2 regions of the Pandoraea sp. SD6-2 genome follow, and region 1 is predicted to be linked to the other one. Evidence: predicted binding sites of a transcription regulator. Region 1 holds the regulator's gene; the other holds the start of a gene.
What was found. Region 1 encodes sigma-54, which starts transcription at its own class of promoters, with help from an activator protein. Its sites were predicted from a motif close to TGGCANGNAANCTGCTTT; they were not measured.
Positions count from the first base shown of each region.

Region 2: the regulator sigma-54 is predicted to act here: its motif matches at 3,714-3,731, upstream of nirB (nitrite reductase large subunit NirB).

Region 1 covers NZ_KB944454.1:507,595-517,972, forward strand. The annotation lists gene lptC (LPS export ABC transporter periplasmic protein LptC) at 1-643, shown strand, start outside; gene lptA (lipopolysaccharide transport periplasmic protein LptA) at 640-1,338, shown strand; gene lptB (LPS export ABC transporter ATP-binding protein) at 1,364-2,134, shown strand; gene C266_RS18630 (RNA polymerase factor sigma-54) at 2,229-3,716, shown strand; gene hpf (ribosome hibernation-promoting factor, HPF/YfiA family) at 3,859-4,212, shown strand; gene ptsN (PTS IIA-like nitrogen regulatory protein PtsN) at 4,449-4,904, shown strand; gene hprK (HPr(Ser) kinase/phosphatase) at 4,982-5,947, shown strand; gene C266_RS18650 (PsiF family protein) at 6,107-6,433, shown strand; gene rapZ (RNase adapter RapZ) at 6,606-7,481, shown strand; gene mutY (A/G-specific adenine glycosylase) at 7,483-8,655, opposite strand; gene mutM (bifunctional DNA-formamidopyrimidine glycosylase/DNA-(apurinic or apyrimidinic site) lyase) at 8,741-9,571, opposite strand; gene C266_RS18670 (tetratricopeptide repeat protein) at 9,651-10,378, shown strand, end outside.
Region 2 covers NZ_KB944452.1:12,276-22,653, forward strand. The annotation lists gene C266_RS15090 (nitrate reductase) at 1-692, opposite strand, end outside; gene nirD (nitrite reductase small subunit NirD) at 718-1,083, opposite strand; gene nirB (nitrite reductase large subunit NirB) at 1,094-3,544, opposite strand; gene C266_RS15105 (acyl-CoA dehydrogenase family protein) at 3,938-5,107, opposite strand; gene aliA (cyclohexanecarboxylate-CoA ligase) at 5,121-6,791, opposite strand; gene aliB (cyclohexanecarboxyl-CoA dehydrogenase) at 6,866-8,020, opposite strand; gene badI (2-ketocyclohexanecarboxyl-CoA hydrolase) at 8,036-8,818, opposite strand; gene badH (2-hydroxycyclohexanecarboxyl-CoA dehydrogenase) at 8,886-9,653, opposite strand; gene C266_RS15130 (MarR family transcriptional regulator) at 9,799-10,335, shown strand.

The DNA of each region.
Region 1 (10,378 bases):
CTCATCTGCCTCCCTAATCGCCGTCGTCGCGCTGGCCAGCCTGGCGGCCGGCACGTACTGGCTCGTGCAACGCACGCTGCCTTCCGACGCCGATCGCGCGCCGTATGTGAAGCGGCACGTTCCCGATTACTATGCCGACGACATGGCCATCTCCACGCTGTCGGCGAGCGGGCTCACGCAATACCGCATCAATGCGGTCCACATGACGCATTTCGAGGACGACCAGACCACGGCGCTCACGATGCCCGCCGTGCGTGCGTTCACGCCGGATCAACCGGAAGTGACGGCCACGAGCAAGCGCGGCACGCTCAACGCCGACATGTCGATCGTCGATATGTACGACGATGCCGTGGTCGTTCGTCAGGCCGGACCGCGCGATCCGGAAATGCGCGCGCTGTCCGAACACTTCCAGGTGCTGGTGAACGAAGACATCGTACGCACGGAACTTCCCGTCCAGCTCTTCCGAGGGTCTTCCGTGATGTACGGCGACGGCATGATTTTCAATAACATCTCGCGCGCCGTACAATTGCTCGGCAATGTTCACGGCACGATCCAGCCGGCGGAAATGGGCAGTAAACCCCCGGCCCCGCCCGCCGCAACCAACGCGCCTCCCCAGACCAAACAGGGCTCCAAGACCCCATGACCGATCGCCGCAACCCGCGACCCGTTTTCCTGTCGATGCGTACCCTGCGCGCGCTGGCCACCGCCTTCGCCGTGCTCGGCGCACTGGTGTCGCCGCTCGCCCACGCCGAGCGTGCCGACCGCGACAAGCCGCTCAATATCGAGTCGGATCACATGAGCTATGACGACCTCAAGCAGGTCAACATCTTCACCGGCAACGTGACGATGACCAAGGGGACGATTCTCCTGAAGGCCGATCGCGTCGAAGTGACTCAGGACCCGGAGGGCTATCAGTACGCTACGGCCTACTACAAGCCGGGCGGCCCGCTCGCCTATATGCGCCAGAAGCGCGACGGCCTCGACGAGTACATCGACGGCTGGGGTCAGACGATTTACTACAACGGCAAGACCGAAGTCGCCACGCTCACCACGCAAGCCACGCTCAAGCGCCTGGCCGGCGGCACGAAGGTGCTCGATGAGATCCACGGCAGCGTGATCACGTACGACACGTATAACGAGGTCTATACCGCGAACAGCGGCGCAGATCAGGTCAACGCCAACAATCCGAACGGCCGCGTGCGCGCCACGCTCGCCCCGCGCAATGCAACGGGCGCGAATCAGGCGCAGCCCGGCGGCGCGAGCAAGCCGGGGGCAGCCGCCAAGGGCGATCTGCCGCCGCTGTCTCCCTCAAAAAGTATCGGGAATCCGCGTGAGTAATTCTGCCAACAGCAACGCCTCGAACATCAATCCCGGCCTCGGCCCGGCGGGCAAGCCGAGCGCGCTCGTCGTACGCTCGCTCAAGAAGCAGTACGGCGCCCGTACCGTCGTCAAGGATGTCTCGCTGGACGTGAAAAGCGGCGAAGTGGTGGGTCTGCTGGGCCCGAACGGCGCAGGCAAGACAACGTCGTTCTATATGATCGTGGGCCTCGTGCCGGCCGACGACGGTGAAATTCAGCTCGACGGCAATCTGATCAGCGAACTGCCGATTCACGAACGTGCCCGCATGGGGGTCTCGTATCTGCCGCAGGAAGCGTCGGTATTTCGCAAGCTGACGGTCGAGGACAACATCCGCGCCGTGCTCGAATTGCAACTCGATGCACAGGGCAAACCGCTCAAGCGCGACGAGATCGAACGCCGCATCGAAGCGCTGCTCGATGAATTGCAGGTGAGCCATCTGCGCGAGAATCCGGCGATGTCGCTCTCGGGCGGCGAGCGCCGCCGTGTGGAAATCGCCCGCGCACTGGCTACGCAGCCGCGCTTTATTTTGCTTGACGAACCATTTGCAGGTGTCGATCCGATTGCCGTGCTGGAAATCCAGCGCATCGTGCGCTTCCTGAAGGACCGCGGCATCGGTGTCCTGATTACCGATCACAACGTACGCGAGACGCTCGGCATCTGCGATCACGCCTACATTATCAGCGAAGGCTCGGTGCTCGCTGCCGGCACACCCGACCAGATCGTGGCCGACGAAAGCGTCCGCCGCGTCTATCTGGGCGAGAATTTCCGGATGTAAAGCAAATTTTTCGCATGTAAACCCTGCCCCCGATAGGGAACAGGGCCGGTTCCGCTGGCGTGACAAAGCCTCTACAATGAAGGCGAGATACGCTATGAAACCGACTCTTCAACTCCGCACCTCCCAGCACCTGACCCTCACGCCGCAGTTGCAGCAATCGATCCGGTTGTTGCAACTGTCGACGCTCGAACTTCAGCAAGAAGTCGAGCACGCCCTCACCCAGAACCCGATGCTCGAACGCGAGGACGATTGGCTCGCGGGCTCGGTACGTGTGGGCACGGACGGGTCGCTGCGCAACGAGCGGAGCACGTCGGGCAGCAGCACGAACGACAGCTCCGAACCCGCCAACGGCCGCGACGAAGCCCGCGAACTCGACGGCGAGACGCGCTTCGACGACAACGCCCAGGACAGCGGCAGCGACTGGAGCCTGAACGACTTCGCACGCTCGGGTAGCGCATCGGACGACGACGACAACGCCCGTCCGCAACTTCATGTCGATCACCCCAATCTTCGCGAACACCTGTTGGCCCAGTTGCGCCTGACCAAAGCCAGTCCGCGCGACCGGGCGCTGGTGGAATTCCTGATCGAATCGCTCGACGAAGATGGCTACCTCGGCACCATGCTCGATGAAATTCAGGCAGAAATGCCCGAAGAGCTGGCGCTCGAGACCGAAGAAATCAACGCCGCACTCGCACTGCTGCAGAGCTTCGACCCGGCGGGCGTGGGCGCCCGCACCCCGGCTGAGTGCCTGCGGCTGCAACTCCAGCGTCTGCCCGCGAGCAACGTTCGCACACTGTCGCTACGAATCGTCAGCGATCACCTGGAATTGCTGGCCGCACGCGATTACACCCGTCTGCGCCGCCAGCTGGGCGTGAGCGAAGACAGCTTGCGCGCCGCCCATCAACTGATTCGTTCGCTCGACCCGTTCCCCGGCGCCGCCTATGGCTCACCCCAGGCCGATTACGTCGTGCCCGATGTGCTTGTGCGCAAACAGGGCAGCGGCTGGACTGCGGAACTCAATCCCGATGTCATGCCGCGCCTGCGCATCAATGAGATGTATGCGCGCATACTGCGTAATAACCGCAACGATCCGGGCACCGGCAACTTACAGCAGCAGCTTCAGGAAGCCCGCTGGCTGATCAAGAACATCCAGCAACGTTTCGATACGATCCTGCGCGTGGCGCAGGCGATTGTCGAGCGTCAAAAGAACTTCTTCACGCATGGCGAAATCGGCATGCGGCCCTTGGTTTTACGCGAGATTGCTGATACGCTGGGCTTACACGAATCCACGATTTCACGCGTGACTACCAGTAAGTACATGCTCACTCCATTTGGAACCTTTGAGCTGAAGTACTTCTTTGGTTCACATGTGGCAACGGAAGCCGGTGGCGCAGCGTCATCGACCGCCATCCGCGCACTCATCAAGCAACTCATAGGAGCAGAAGACCCGCAGACCCCCCTTTCCGACAGCCGTATCGCGGAACTGCTGGCAGAGCAAGGGTTCGTGGTAGCGCGGCGCACCGTCGCGAAATACCGTGAGGCCATGCGAATCCCCGCAGTGAACTTGCGCAAATCTTTGTAGGACGGTCCTGGTGTGCCATGTTGGCTCGCTGGGGCATAACGCCGCAGTGCGACATTGCGTCACGTCAATGGCTCGCACTCCCGCTAGCCAGCGTCGTTGATGATGCGGCCTGCACTTCGGCATTTCAGCAAGGAGAGCAGCTATGAATCTGAAGATCAGTGGACATCACCTCGAACTCACGCCGTCACTGCGCGAATTTGTCGTCAACAAGCTCGAACGCGTGTTGAGGCATTTCGACCAGCTCATTGGTGCCGAGGTGATCCTATCTGTCGACAAGACCAAGGAGAAGGCCGGACGCCAGATTGCTAGCGTCACCGTGTATCTCAAGGGCAAGGAAATTTTCGTCGAGAAGTGTGACGAGAATATGTATGCCGCCATCGACAAGCTGATCGACATGCTCGACCGCAAGGTAATGCAATACAAGGACAAGGTTCAGGATCACGGTCGCGAGGCCCTCAAGCACCAGCAACCTCCCGAGGCAGAGCCGCCGCAATGAGCCTGTCCGGGCGAGGTAGTCGCATCGACTGACAGGCATGTGAGTTCGCACGGCGCCACCCAAGCGCATGCACGCCTGTCATAAGTCTGGCATCACCCACCGCGGGGCCGTTGAACGGCCCCTTTTATATGGTTCCGCCAAGTTCCATGGATTGCCGCGGGCACCGTAGCGGGTGGTCTATAATGCGAGGTCAATCGGGGGTTGGAGGGCGACTAAGCGTTCGCCCGCATTACAAGATGAACCGTTTAGTCAAACTCTTACCTGCGTCCAACATCCTGCTTGGACTGTCCGTCACCAGCAAGAAGCGCGTCTTCGAGCAAGCCGGGCTTCTTTTCGAGAACAATGCCGGCCTGTCGCGCGCGCTTGTGACCGACAATCTGTTCGCACGCGAGCGTCTGGGCTCGACCGGACTGGGTGAAGGCGTGGCCATTCCGCATGGGCGTATCAAGGGCCTCAAGCATCCGATGGCAGCATTTGTGCGTCTCGAAGACCCGATTCCCTTCGAAGCGCCCGACAGTCAGCCGGTTTCCCTGCTGTTTTTTCTATTGGTGCCTGAGCAGGCAACGCAGCAACATCTCGAGATTCTTTCCGAAATTGCCCAGTTGCTCTCCGATCGCGCGATGCGCGAGACGTTGAGCCGCGCGCCGAGTGCCGACGAGATCCACGCCGCACTCGCCAACTGGCAGCCCTGAACCGGCGTATGCGCCGGTATCCGCCGCGAAATTCAGAGAATTCGTAGCTCCCACACCCAACCGAACGAGGCGACGCGGTGGAACTGACCGGCATCAACGCGCAGAGCATTTTCGACGACAACGCCGCCACGCTGCGGTTGTCGTGGCTGACCGGCCATGAGGGATGGGAGCGCGGTTTCACGCCCGAGAGCGTGGCCACCGCCACCTCCAGCGCCGACCTCGTGGGTCACTTGAACCTCATCCACCCGAACCGGATTCAGGTGCTGGGTGAGGCTGAGTTGCGCTACTACCAGCGCCTCACGGACGAAAACCGCAAGCGTCATATGGGCGAAGTGATTGCGCTCGAACCGCCGTTCCTCGTGGTCGCCGACGGCCTCGAAGCCCCGCCCGATCTGGTGTTGCGCTGTACCCGCTCGTCCACACCGCTGTTCACCACACCGATGTCGACGGCAGCAGTCATCGACAGCCTGCGTTTGTACATTTCGCGTGTGTTCGCCCCGCGATGCACGATGCATGGCGTGTTTCTCGACATTTTGGGCATGGGTGTGCTGCTCACCGGCGATTCCGGTCTCGGTAAGAGCGAACTCGGCCTGGAACTGATCAGCCGGGGGCACGGACTGGTCGCAGACGATGCCGTCGATTTCGTGCGACTCGGGCCGGATTTCGTCGAAGGCCGCTGCCCGCCGCTGCTGCAAAACCTGCTGGAAGTGCGCGGTCTGGGCCTGCTCGACATCAAGACGATCTTCGGTGAAACGGCAGTGCGCCGGAAGATGAAGCTCAAGCTGATCGTCCAGTTGGTGCGCCGCCCCGACGGCGAATTCCAACGCCTGCCGCTCGAAGCGCAGACAGTGGACGTGCTGGGCCTGCCCATCAACAAGGTCATCCTGCAAGTGGCGGCCGGGCGAAACCTCGCCGTGCTGGTCGAAGCCGCTGTGCGGAATACGATCCTGCAACTTCGCGGCATCGATACTCTCAAGGACTTCATGGAGCGCCAGCGGCAAGCCATGCAGGACCCGGACGGCATGCAGGGCAAGCTGCTCTGAATCCCCCACGGGTGGCGCCCGCCGTCGCCCGAAACGCCGGGGTTTACCGTAATTTCTGCTTTTTTCTGTCAACGCCGCGCGATTGCGGCGCGTTTTCTTTCATGTTGTAATCGCCACGCGGCCCCTTCCCGTGCGTGTCGACCTTATGGAGAGACGATCATGAAAAAAGCACTCGCTGCATTGCTTCTGGCATCCCCGCTGCTCGCATCGCCCGTATTTGCCCAGACGGCCGCCCCGGCGCCGGCTGCCAAGGCAGCCAACGCCCAACAGAACAAGATGAGCACCTGCAACACGCAAGCCGCCGACAAGAAGGGTGACGACCGCAAGGCGTTCATGAAGGAATGCCTGTCGAACAAGCCGGCCGCCGCAGCCAAGCCGACCCAGCAAGAAAAGATGAAGACCTGTAACGCACAGGCTGGCGACAAGAAGGGCGATGATCGCAAAGCGTTCATGAAGTCGTGCCTGTCGAACAAGCCGGCAGCCTGACGCCTTTTCCCCGCCAACGCATACCCAGCGGCGCCCTACGGGCGCCGCTGTCGCGTGTGCAACGCTTTTTTCTCGTGAAACGAGAGAAATCCTCGGGAACGTTCTTGTTTCTGTCGGCTCGACACCCGTAAGACACAATCGCTTACCATCATGGTTGTATTCGGGGAATGTCATGAAGATCGTACTGATTACCGGCGTTTCGGGTTCCGGCAAATCGCTGGCCTTGAACGTCCTCGAGGATGCGGGTTACTACTGCGTCGACAATTTGCCGTCGCGCTTCCTGCCTGAACTCGCCGAATATCTCGAAACGCAGAACTACACACGTCTAGCGGTCGCCATCGATGCGCGCAGCGGCGGCTCGCTCGCCGATCTGCCACCGATCATCGGCGGACTGCGCCGCTTCGGCCACGACGTGCGGGTGTTGTTCCTCAACGCCACCACGCAAACGCTCGTGCAGCGTTTTTCCGAGACGCGCCGCCGTCATCCGCTCTCTGTCCTGGGCGACGATACGGTGTCGGCCACTGGCTCGCTCGTCGAAGCGATCGAGAAAGAGCGCGAAATGCTCAATAGCGTGACCGAACTCGGTCACCAGATCGACACCAGCAATTTGCGCGCGAGTGCGCTGCGCCGCTGGATCCGTGAATTCGTCCAGCACGATCACGCCGGACTCACGCTGATGTTCGAGTCTTTCGGATTCAAGCACGGTGTGCCGCTGGACGCCGATCTCGTGTTCGATGTCCGCTCTCTGCCCAACCCCTATTACGACGCGCAGCTTCGTCCGCTAACCGGCCGCGATCAGCCGGTGATCGACTTCCTCTCGGCCATTCCGGAAGTCGACGAGATGACCAACGATATCGGCGCGTATCTGCAGAAGTGGCTGCCAAGCTACATGCGCGACAACCGCAGCTATCTGACGGTGGCGATCGGCTGCACGGGCGGCCAGCACCGCTCTGTCTTCATCGCCGAAACGCTAGGCGAGCGCTTCCGCGCGGAAGCCAGCGTGCTCGTGCGGCATCGCGAACTCGCTCCCCTCGAGCCCGCAGCCTGATTCAGGCCGGCAGGCAGAGTTGGCCGTCGCCCGGCGAAACAATGCGCAGGGCGTCGGCAATCTTGCGGATCGGCGACGGCAATCCGGCCGCGGCGATGCCTGCCGAGTCGAGCCACGCATGGGGGGCGTCGCCCGAACGGGCAGCAAACGCCCCCTGCGCCGAAGCCCCGGATAGCGTTACCAGCCACGGGCGCAAGTGCAGCCGGAAATGCGTGAAGACGTGTGTGAGCCCCTGCAGCGGCACAAGCGACTGCACGGTGCCCTGCGCGGCGCCAAGGGCGGCGGCATGGGCGCTCAGACGCTCACGCAGCGACGCATCGTCCGCCTCGCGCTCCCCGGTGGGCGGTGTCAGTTCCGGCAAGCTCCATAGCCCGCCCCAGATGCCACTGTCGGGGCGCCGCTCGAACAGGATGCGCTCGCCCGAGCCAATCACCAGCACGTCGACGTAACGCTCAGGCTGAACCTTCTTCGGCTTGGACGTCGGCAATATCCGCTCGCGTCCCGTCGCATGCGCAACGCAATCGCTGTCGAACGGGCACTCGCCGCAACGCGGCTTGCCGCGCCCGCATAGCGTCGCGCCGAGATCCATCATCCCCTGCGTGTAGGCGGGCAAATTGCTTCCGGGCAGCAACGATTCGGCCAACGCCCACATTTCCCGCTCGATTTTCGGCGTGCCCGGAAATCCCTCGATACCGAACACACGCGCGAGCACCCGCTTGACGTTGCCGTCGAGAATCGCGGCGTGCGCATCGTAAGCAAACGCGGCAATCGCGGCGGCCGTCGAGCGGCCGATACCCGGGAGCGTGGCGAGCGTCTCTGGGTCCGTCGGGAAACGTCCGCCATGCTCGGCGAGCACGACCTGCGCGCAACGATGCAGGTTGCGCGCCCGCGAGTAGTAGCCGAGGCCGCTCCAGAGCGCCATCACATCGTCCTGCGGCGCGTTCGCCAGCGCGGCGACATCGGGGAATCGCTCAAGAAATCGCGCGTAATACGGGATCACCGTGGCAACCTGCGTCTGCTGCAACATGATCTCGGACAGCCAGATGCGATAGGCATCGCGCGTGTTCTGCCACGGCAGATCGTGGCGGCCATGCTCGGCCTGCCAAGCGATCAGACGCTCGGCAAAAGTGCCCGCAAGCGAGTTGGCAGGAAGGTCGCTGGACGATTCGTTCATATCGGTTTTTGGGGGGCATCTTGTACGGCGATGGGCGGCGGCCGGGCCGGACTTTCCGGTCATCCCGTTTGCCGCCGCTGCTGCGTCATTTCTGACAGTGCGGGCAGAAGAACGTGGAGCGCTGGCCCTGCACGATCTGCCGGATTGGCGTGCCGCACACGCGACATGGCTGTCCGGCACGGTCGTAGACAAAATACTCCTGCTGAAAATAGCCGCTCTTGCCGTCGCTACCCACGAAGTCGCGCAACGTGCTGCCACCTTTCTCAATGGCTGCGGCGAGCACATCCTTGATCGCTTTTGCGAGCTTTTCCGCGCGCGGCCGGGAAAGTTTGCCTGCCTGCATGCGCGGGTGGATGCCAGCACGGAACAGACTCTCCGACGCATAGATGTTGCCCACGCCCACGACGATGTTGCCTGCGAGCAATGCCTGCTTGATGGCAACCGTACGCCCGCGTGTGCCGGCATACAACCGCTGACCGTCGAAGTCGTCTGTCAGCGGTTCTACCCCGAGACTGGCGAGCAGCGGATGCATGAGCACGTCGCCGGCCGAGCGCGGGTGGAACAGCACCGCGCCGAAGCGGCGAGGATCGCGATAGCGCAGCGCGCACCGCTCGAACACGAGGTCGATGTGGTCATGCACGCCGGCGGCGGGCAACGCGTGCGGCTCGGACATGACGCGCAACGTGCCGGTCATGCCCAGATGCACGAGCAGCCAGCCGGGGGCATATTCGAGCAGCAGGTACTTGCCGCGACGGGTTACGCCGACGAGCGTTTCGCCACGCAGGAGCGTGTCGAGGCCGTCGGGCACCGGCCAGCGCAGCGAGGCGTTGCGCACGTCGATACGCGCGACACGCGTGCCCGCCACGTGCGGCGCAATACCGCGGCGGGTGACTTCGACTTCCGGGAGTTCAGGCATGCCTGCGAACGTTTGCTGAGGATTTAGACTCTATTGTATCGGGCGCGCTACAATCGCTCGATACTTGCCGTGGATCCCTATGCCGAACACCCGATTCCAGTCCATTCCCGCCGCCGAGAACACGGCGCTCACCGTGGCACCCGTAGTCTTGCGCCTGCGAGGCGCCCTGGCACGCGTGGCGTGGGCCGGCGCAACGGCGCTCGGCGTCACCTGCGCCAGCGCAATCATGGCATTCCTGCCATCTTCGAGCGCGTTCGCGCAAACCGCACCGAAAGCGCCGGCGGCCCCCGCCAGCGCCCCGGCGGCCGCGCCGTCCAAGGCAAGCGCCCCGCGCGCGGCTGGCGAGGCGGACACCGATAGCGACGACGTCAAGTCGAATGCGAACGCCCCTCGCGAAAATCTCCCGAACGTCGCGCTCTCCAGCGAGATCGTCTTCGAAGTGATGGCCGCCGAACTGAGCCTGCAACAAGGCAACTTGGCGCCGGCGTTCAACACATACATCGCGCAGGCGAATCGGACGAAGGACCCGCGCATGGCGCGCCGCGCCGTCGAAATCGCGCTGGGTGCGCGCCAGCTCGGCGACGCGCTGGTCGCCGCGCGGTTGTGGCATCAACTCGATCCCGCCTGGCGTCCGGCCTCGCAATTGCTCGCAAGCCTTCAAGTCGGCACCGGCCATCTGGCGGAAGCCGAACCGCTTCTCGTCGACGAACTGAACAAGGTGCCGGAAGCGCGTCGCGGTCAGGCCATTCTCGAACTGCAGCAGATGATTGCGCGTAGCCCGGAGCGCGCCACGGGCATCGACTCGCT
Region 2 (10,378 bases), on a different contig from region 1:
AACATGCCGTGAAACAGCGCGACGTCGGTGCCGGGCACAATGGCCAGATGCAGATCGGCCATGGCGGCGGTGTCGGTGCGGCGCGGGTCCACGACGATCCAGCGGATCGACGGATCGGCCGCCTTCGCCGCTTCGAGCCGCCGGAACAACACCGGGTGCGCGTACGCCATATTGCTGCCCGCGAATAGCACCGTGCGGGCCGCTTCGAGATCGTCGTAGCACGTAGGCGGGCCGTCGGCGCCGAACGCCATCTTGTAGCCGCTCACGGCGCTCGACATGCACAGCCGCGAATTCGTGTCGATGTTGTTGGTACGCACCAGCCCCTTGGCCAGCTTGTTGAAGACGTAGTAGTCCTCGGTCAGCAACTGTCCCGACACATAGAACGCGACGGCATCCGGCCCGTGACGGCAGATGACGTCGGCGAAGCGCGAGGCCACGGTTTCCAGCGCATCGTTCCATGTCGCGGGCGCGCGTGCGGCATCGCGCGTGCTGCGAAGCTCGGGCATCAGCACACGACCGGCGAGCGACTGGGCAGTGAGCGGCAGGGTCATGCCCTTGCTGCACAGACGCCCGAAGTTCGCCGGATGCGCCGGGTCGCCCTGCACACCGACGATGCGCTCGCCGTCGCTCTCCACGAGCATGCCGCAACCGACACCGCAGTAGCAGCAGGTGGTTTGCGTGAGGGTGGTCATAAGGGCTCCGGCAATGGCAAGAGAGTCAAGCGCCAGCCGCGGCTTCGGCGGCCTCGGCACGCGTCGCGTCGTCGAGCGACAAATACACTTCGCCCGCGTCGATCCGCACGGCAAAGCGCTGCGCGCAACCCACATCGGGCGCGCAGGCTTCGCCGGTGTTCAGATCGATGTTCCAGGCATGCAGCGGACACGTCACCTTCTCGCCGTGCACGATGCCCTGCGACAGCGCGCCCCCCTTGTGCGGGCATTTGTCACGCAGTGCGAAAACGTTATCGCTCTCAGTGCGAAACAGGGCGATAGCGCCGGTCGGATGGGGCAGCACGCGCGTGCCCAAACGCGGGATCTCATCGACGTCGCACACATGCAGCCAGATCGGTTCGGATAGCGTCATGGTGATCTCCTCAGGCCATCGCAGGTGCCACGCCCAGCGGCGCGAGCGGACGGTATTCGTTGGCTTGCGCCCCCTCGATGCGCGCTTGCCACGGGTCGGGCAGGCCGTCGAGCGAGAACAGCAACCGCTCGTAGAGCGCGCGGCGGTTGGCCGCGTCGTTCACCACGCGCTGCTTCACGTAGTCGAGACCCACGCGATCGAGGTAATGCACCGTGCGGTCGAGGTAATAGGCTTCTTCGCGATAGAGCTGCAGGAAGGCTCCCGTATACTCCTTGACCTCTTCGGCCGTCTTCACCTTGACGAGGAATTGCGCCACTTCGGTCTTGATGCCGCCGTTGCCGCCGACATACAGCTCCCAGCCCGAATCGACGGCGATCACGCCTACGTCCTTGATCCCCGCTTCGGCACAGTTGCGCGGACAGCCCGACACGGCCAGCTTCACCTTGTGCGGCGACCACATGTTCGCGAGCATCGTCTCGAGATCGATCCCCATCTGCGTGCTGTTCTGCGTGCCGAAGCGGCAGAACTCGCTGCCCACGCACGTCTTCACGGTGCGGATCGACTTGCCGTAGGCGTGTCCCGACGGCATGCCCAGATCGCGCCAGACATTCACGAGGTCTTCCTTTTTCACACCGAGCAGATCGATACGCTGACCGCCCGTGACCTTGACCATCGGAATCTGATACTTGTCCGCCACGTCAGCGATGCGGCGCAACTCGCTCGCATTCGTCACACCGCCCTTCATCTGCGGGATGACGGAGAACGTGTTGTCCTTCTGAATGTTGGCGTGCACGCGCTCGTTGACGAAGCGGCTTTGCGGATCATCGACCGCCTCTTTCGGCCACGTGCTCAGCATGTAGTAGTTCAGTGCGGGACGGCACGTCGCGCAGCCGTTGGGGGTGCGCCATTCGAGGAAGTCGAAGGCGGCGCGATGCGTAGTGAGGTGATGCTCGCGCACCGCGCGGCGCACGTCGGCGTGCGACAGATCCGTGCAGCCGCACACGGCCTTTTCCTTTGGTGCGGCGTCGTAGGTCGAGCCCAGGGTGCTCATCAGAATCTGTTCGCACAGCCCGGCGCACGAGCCGCAGGAACTGGCGGCCTTGGTGTGCTTCTTCACTTCGTCCAGCGTGAACAAGCCCTTCTCGGTGATCGCCTTGACGATGGTGCCTTTGCACACACCGTTGCATCCGCAGACTTCGTCGCTATCGGACATGGCCGACGCGCGGTTCTGCCCCTGCGTGCCGACGTCGCCCACACTCGACTCGCCGAACATGATGCGCTCGCGCAATTCGCCCAGTGTGCGCCCTTCGCGCAGCAGCTTGAAGTACCAGGCACCGTCGGCCGTGTCGCCGTAAAGGCACGCGCCGACGAGCTTGTCGTCGCGAATCACGAGTTTTTTGTAGACGCCGCTCGCCGGATCGGACAGCACGATTTCTTCGGTGCCTTCGCCGCCGAGAAAGTCGCCTGCCGAGAACAGATCGATACCCGTGACCTTGAGCTTCGTCGACATCACCGAGCCGCGATAGCTGCCAATGCCCATGAGCGCGAGGTGGTTCGCGCAGACCTTGGCCTGTTCGAACAGCGGCGCCACGAGACCGTAGGCCACACCGCGATGGCTCACGCACTCGCCCACGGCGTAGATGCGAGGATCGTAAGTTTGCAGCGTGTCGGACACGACAATCCCGCGCGAGCAATACAGCCCGGCCGCTTCGGCCAGCGCCGTATTCGGCCGGATGCCGGCTGCCATCACGACAAGGTCGGCGGCAACGGTTTCGCCGTCGCTGAACTGCACGGCGCGCACGGCACCATTGCCGTCGTCGAGAATGGCGGACGTTTGATGCGACAGCCGGAACGCGAGACCGCGCGCTTCGAGCGAGCGTTGCAGGAGCTTGCCCGCCGTGCTGTCGAGCTGACGTTCGAGCAAGGTATCGGCCAGATGCACGACGGTCACGTCCATGCCGCGCAACTTGAGACCGTTGGCCGCTTCCAGGCCGAGCAGGCCGCCACCGATCACGACCGCATGACGCTTCAGGCGCGCCGTCTCGATCATGATCTCGGTGTCGCGAATGTCGCGATAGCTGATGACCCCGTCGAGATCCTTGCCCGGCACCGGCAGGATGAACGGGCTGGAGCCGGTGGCGATGAGCAGACGATCGTACGGCGCTTCGGTGCCGTCGGCACAGCGCACCGCACGGCGCGGCCGGTCGATCTGCGTGACTTCCTTGCCCAGATGCAGCGTGATGCCCTTTTCCGCATACCAGTCGAGCGGGTTGAGCACGATGTCGGCGAACGCCTGTTCTCCCGCAAGCACCGGCGAGAGCAGGATGCGGTTGTAGTTCGGGTGCGGCTCCGCGCCGAACACGGTGATGTCGTACTGATGCGGCGCGATCTCCAGCAATTCTTCGAGCGTGCGGATGCCCGCCATGCCATTGCCAATCACGACCAGACGAGGTTTGCGCATGCTGTCTTCTCCTGTTGCAACGCGTGCAGCGCCCGAAAAACAAAACGGCGTCCGTCCGTGCCGAAGCACGGAGGGACGCCGTTGTCCTGTGGGTACGTCGCAGGCCATCTCGCCCGACGCCGCACCTGAATTCGTTGCCGGCGACGCCTTTGCCGCTGGCCTTTACGCTAACGCAACAAGCGTGCCAGCCATGTCCTCACTATCGGCAGAGCTTTGCCAGGTAAGGCGAAAGAGGAGAAATGTCTATGGGAAACGTCCGAAGCTAGAGGGAAAACTGCTGCACCGCAGCAGTGCAAGGCGGTACCGCACCCGCCTTGCACGCACCAGGATGATGCGCCCTCGCGTAGCGCCGGCAGAGCACACCGGCGGAGTATGCCGGCGGGTCGCGGCTCGTCAGTCGTCCTGCATGAGCGCGCGGCCGATGATCAGTTGCTGAATCTGCGTTGTGCCTTCATACAGACGAAGCAGGCGCACGTCGCGATAGAAGCGCTCGACCTTGTACTCGTTGATGTAACCTGCCCCGCCGTGTATCTGCACGCCGCGATCGGCCACGCGGCCGACCATCTCCGTACAGAACAGCTTGGCGCACGACGCCCGCATGCTCACATCGGCGTCGCGCTTGCCCGCGGGCTTGGCGTCATAGCGCGCGGCGCAGTCCTGCACCATCGACCATCCCGCATAGTGTTCCGCCTGACTGTCCGCGAGCATCGCCTGCACGAGCTGGAAGTCGCCGATGCGCTGACCGAATTGCTTGCGTTCGCGCGCGTAGGCCACCGCCTCGTCGAGAATCCGCTGCGCCATGCCGCAAGAGAGCGCCGCCACATGCAGACGGCCGCGATCGAGCACCTTCATGGCCGTCTTGAACCCCTTGCCGGCCTCGCCGCCGATGATATTCGCCGCAGGCACGCGTGCACCTTGCAGCACAACGTCGCAGGTCTTCGTACCGCGCTGGCCCATCTTCTTGTCGGGCTTGCCGAGCGACAGCCCCGGCGTGTCGGCCGGCACGATGAAGGCCGAGATGCCGCCCGCCCCTTCGCCGCCGGTGCGCGCCATCAAAGTGAAAGCCCCCGCGCGCGGTGCGTTGGTAATGAACCGCTTCACGCCATCGAGCACGTACGTGTCGCCATCGAGCACGGCGCGCGTTTTGAGGGCCGCCGGGTCCGACCCCGCGTCGGGCTCCGTGAGCGCGAACGACATGATCAGATCTCCGCTCGCCACACGCGGCAGCAGATCGCGCTTCTGCGCCTCGGTGCCGTCCATCAGAATGCCCTGGGAGCCGATCCCGACATTGGTGCCGAACACCGAGCGAAACGCCAGCGACGTCTGCCCGAACTCATAAGCCACGCGCACTTCCTGTTCCATCGACAAGCCGATGCCGCCGAATTCCTCGGGGATCGACAGACCGAACAGACCCATCTCCTTCATTTCGTCGACGATCGCGGCGGGCACGTCGTCGTGCTCCTCCACGTCGTTCTCGGCAGGCACCAGCCGCTCGCGGATGAAACGTTGCACCGCCGCGAGCAACAGCTCGAACGATTCGCTATCCAGTCCCTTCGATGTCATTTGCCACTCGTCCTCAAGGTGTGCGTTCAGTCGTTTCTGCGCGAGATGCGTCGAGCATTTCGCGCAGCTTGAATTTTTGTATCTTACCCGTGGGTGTCGTCGGGAGCGTGTCGCGAACGTCGATCCGCTCGGGCCAGTACTGCCGGGCAACCTTGTGCGACGCGAGGAAATCAGTCACCGTCGCGAGGTCGATCGACTCGCCGGCACGCGGCACGATGACCGCGCAGGCGCGCTCGCCAAGACGCTCGTCCGGATACGCAACGATAGCCACCGAGGCGACCGCCGGATGCCGGTACAGGAGCGCTTCGATTTCGACGACGGGGATGTTCTCGCCGCCGCGAATGATCACGTCCTTGCTGCGCCCGGCAATACGCACGTAGCCGGTCGCGTCGAGCCATGCCATGTCGCCGGTGTCGAACCAGCCGTTATCGTCGGTGCCGTTCCATTGCGCGCGCTTCAGGTAGCCACCGAAATTCGAGCAGGCCCGCACGAGCAGACGCCCCGTCTCACCGGCGGGCAACTCGTCGTTCTGCGCATCGACCACTCGCAACTCCACGCCGGGAAGCGGGCAACCGTCGGTCGTCGAGGCCCGCACGTCGTCATCGTCGAGACGCGTCAGCGTGACCGCGCCGTTCTCCGTCATCCCCCATGCCGAGACGATTTTCGCGCCCAGCACGCTACGCGCCTGCTCGACGACGGGGCCGGGAATCGGCGCCCCCGCACACAGGAATGCACGCAGGCTAGGCACGCGCACGCCGGCGGCCGCCACCGCTTTCGTCAGATCGGAGAGGAACGGGGTCGAAGCCATCGTGAACGTCACGCCATGCTCGCGGATGAGCCGCACCGCATTGGCCGGGTCCCAGATATCGAGCATCACGGCGCTCGCCCCGAGAATCACCGGCATCATGAGTCCGTACATGAAGCCGGTCTGGTGCGCGAGGGGCGAGCCCATGAGGATGACGTCGTCGCGGCCGAGGCGCATACGCTCGGCATAGGCGAGAATGTTCGAGAACGTGGTATTCGCGCTGTGCATCACGCCTTTGGGCTCACCCGTCGTCCCCGAGGTGTACATCAACTGCATGACGTCGTCCGGATGGGCTCGTGCCGCCTGCATGGCGGCCTGCTCGGTGCGCGATGCAGCAGGTTCGCCCGCCATAAGCACGGCGTCGAAACTATCGTCGCCAAGACCTTCGCCATCGACCACGATGACGTGCCGCAGGTCCGGCAAATCCGGCTGCAGGGCTCGCGCCATCGCAGCATGATCGAACCCCCGAAACTGGCAGGGCACGATGAACACCTTCGCCTCGCCATGCCGCAACATGAACGACAGCTCCCGCTCACGAAAGATGTGCATCAGCGGATTGAGCACGGCACCGATCCGCGCGCAAGCCAGATAAGTCAACGCGAACTGCCAGCCGTTGGGCAACTGGCAGGCAACGACATCGCCACGGCCTACGCCACGCCGCATCAACCCCAGCGCCAGACGCTCGGCACCGTCCGCGAGCGCGGCGTAGGTGAGGCACTGGGTCTGCCCCGTGGCTGTCGACACGGCCGTCAGTGCGATCTTGCCGGGCGACGCCGCCACCGCAGCATCGAGTGCATCGTTAATCGTCCGTTCGGGCCACCAGCCACGTGCCACGCTCTGCTCGCGCCTTGGGGGAAGCAACACCGCGTCAAATTCCATTGCATCGTCTCCTGTGCTGTCGTGTCGTTCGTATCGTTATGGTGATGCCGCGACTACCGCCCGCGCCAATGCCCTCAGATCGGCACGGCCTGCCTGCCCGCCCGGGTGCGCGCAATGATCGTCTTCATGATCTGGGCCGTGCCGTCGCCGATCTGGAACCCGAGCACGTCGCGCAGCCGTTGCTCCATCACGCCACGGTCGTAACCGCCGTGTCCGAACATCAACAGGCACTGGTGAATCGTGTCGTAGGCCAGCTTCGGCCCCCACCATTTGCACATCGCCGCTTCGGCACTGTGCGGCAAGCCACGGTCCTTGAGCCACAGCGTTTGCAGGCAAAGCAGTCTCGCCGCCTCGACCTGGGTATCGAAGTCCGCCAGCGGATGCGACACGCCCTGAAATGCCGAGAGCGGCTTGCCGAACGCCTCGCGCTGGGCGACGTATTCCCATGTCTCGTCCAGCGCCGCTCTTGCAACGGCCAGCACCTGCAGGCCGATCAGCGCCCGCGAGAAATCGAACCCCTGCATCACCTGCACGAAGCCCTCGCCGGGCGTGCCGAGCACATGGTCGGCGGGAATTCGAACGTTCTCGAAGAACAAGGAACCGCGCCCGATGGCCCGCTGCCCATGACAGTCGAAGCGCTGCCGCGTGACGCCCGGCAGGTCGAGCGGCACAAAAAATGCCGAGATGCCGCGCGCGAGTTCGGACACCTCGCCGGTCCGGGCGAAGACAACGGCCGCGTCTGCCTGATCGGCCGCCGAGATCGATGTCTTCTCGCCGTTGAGCACGTAATGCGTGCCGTCAAAGTCAGCACGCATGCGCAGGTTCGCGGCATCGGAGCCGCCGCGGGGTTCGGTCAGTGCGATAGCCAGCAGCGTCTCGCCGCGCGTGAGCTTCTCCAGCCACGGCGTCACCACTTCCGGCTTGCCATGCTCGGCCAGAATCTGACCGTTGAGCGAGGCCAGCAGGTTGACGTACGACATGCTGAGATCCGCGCGCGCGATGGCCTCGTGAATCACCCCGGCGGCAAGACGCCCCATGCCCTGGCCGCCGTAGACTTCCGGCAGCTCGGGCGCAATCAGCCCCATTTCCCCCATCTCTCGCATGAGCGGACGGTCAAGCACACGTGTTTTGTCGCGCGCCTGAAAACCGGGCGCGATGCGCGCCTGGGCAAAGCGCTGCGTGTGCTCGGCCAGCGCCGCGAGATCGTCATCGAGATACGGATTGAGCATCGCGGTGTTCCTCGCTTATTTGGCGTACTTGCGGAAGTCGGGCTTGCGCTTTTCCTGAAACGCGCGCACACCCTCGCGCGATTCTTCCGTCTCGTAATAGAGCTTGAGCGCGTACATGCCCATGCCGGCGATGCCTGCCTGCTGTGCGGTGTCCATGTTGAACGAGCGCTTCGCGATGGCGATCGCCGTCGGGCTGCGCTCCATGATCTCGTCGCACCATTTCTGCACTTCGGCATCGAGCTGCTCGTGGGGCACGACCGTGTTCACCAGCCCCATCGTCAGCGCCTCGGCCGCCGTATAGCGACGGCACAGGTACCAGATTTCGCGAGCCTTCTTCTCGCCGACCACGCGCGCCAGAAACGCGGTGCCGAAGCCGGGATCGACCGAGCCGACCTTCGGCCCGACCTGGCCGAATACCGCCTTTTCCGACGCGATCGTAAAGTCGCATAAGGTGCAGATGACGTTGCCGCCACCAATCGCATATCCCTGCACACGGGCGATGACCGGTTTGGGGACGTCGCGAATCGCGTTGTGCAGTTCCTCCATCGGCAAACCGATGGTGCCGCGTCCGTCGTACTGCCCTTCATGCGCCGACTGGTCGCCGCCCGTGCAGAACGCTTTCTCGCCCGCACCGGCGAGCACGATGCTGCCGATCTCCCTGTCGTAACCCGCTTTGTTGATCGCGTGAATCAGTTCGTCGCAGGTGCGCCCGCGAAACGCATTCATCTTGTCCGGGCGGTTGATCGTGATCCACGCCGCGCCGTTACGCACTTCATACAGAATGTCTTCGTAGTTCATTGTCTTGATCCTCGCCGCCGGCCGCTTGACGTTCGGCCGTGTGCGGCATCGTCGTGATGGGGAAACGTCAGCCGTTCATCGTGAGTCCGCCCGACACGCTCAGCACCTGACCGGTGACGAACGCGGCGTCGTCGCTGGCGAAGAAGGCAATCGCGCCGGGCAGATCGCTCGCCTGGCCGATGCGGCCCAACGGAATCGCTTTCGTGAATGCCTCAACCAGCTTCTCGGGGTTGCCGGCGCCTTCCTTGTAATCGGCAAACAGCGCCGTGTCGGTCGGCCCCGGACACACCACGTTCACAGTGATGCCGTGGCGCGCATGTTCGCGGGCGATCGTTTTCGAGAACGCCACGATTCCGCCTTTACAGGCTGCATAGACCGCCTCGCCGGAGGAGCCGACCCGCGCGGCGTCGGATGCGATGTTGACGATCCGCCCGCTGCGCCGCGCCACCATCTCGGGTAACACCGCGTGATGCATGTGCAACGCGCCAACCAGGTTGATGGCAATCAGCCGTTCCCACTCGGCAGGCGCCGTCTTGGTAAAGGGCTTGAAGATGTCCCAGCCGGCGTTATTGACAAGCACGCTCACCGGACCGAACGCGTGCGAGACGGCGGCGACCGCCGAGTCGACCTGCTCGCGCACGGTGATGTCGCACGCAAACGCTTGCGCTTGCCCCCCCGCTTCGACAATTTCCCCGGCGACACGCTGTGCCGCTGCCAAGTCGCGATCGAACACGGCCACGGCCGCCCCCTCGCCTCCCAGCCGATGGCATGTTGCCCCGCCGATCCCGCCCCCGCCCCCCGTCACAATGACGGTCTTGCCTTCGAACCGCTGCATGTCCTGCCTCCAGAGTCGCTGGCGGGCGCGGTATCCTTGCTGACCTCGCAAGAGACTCGCCCGCCGATCAAATTACGTCAACATATTGACGTATACTAGACACGAGATCGGCGATGCGCAAGCATGCAAATGCGGAGTTATCGACATGGAAAACCCTAAGAAAAATACAGAAATTACGCGTATGGAGTTGGCTAACCGGTTGTTTTTCCGGCTCTACCAATGCGCAAATATGTTGCACAAAACCGGCACGAGAGCGGTGGAGAGTCTTGGTCTGACGACGCAACAGTGGGCCGTGCTGGGGGCACTGTCCCGGCCGGAAGTCCCCGACGGCATGAGCGTGGGCGATCTGGCCCGCTATCTGATGGTGAGCCGCCAGAACCTGTCCGGCCTGATCAGCCGCATGGAACGCGACGGCCACATCGTCAGCACACCTGACGGACGCGACCGGCGCTCACGCCGCATCACGATGACCGAGCACGGTCACCATGTCTGGCACCGTGAGGCCGTGCCGCGCATTCACGACTACTACGAACGGGCGCTGGACGAGTTCTCGACGGGCGATATCACCCACACCCTGCACTACCTGCTCAAGCTGCTCGAGAACATGAAGCAGATTGACGATATCTCCGGATCGGAGAGCGAAACGACAGACACCGCCAAGGCAGATGCCTCACGCACCTGAAAGTCAGGTCGTATGGCGTCCGACAAAAAATAAAACAAGCGCA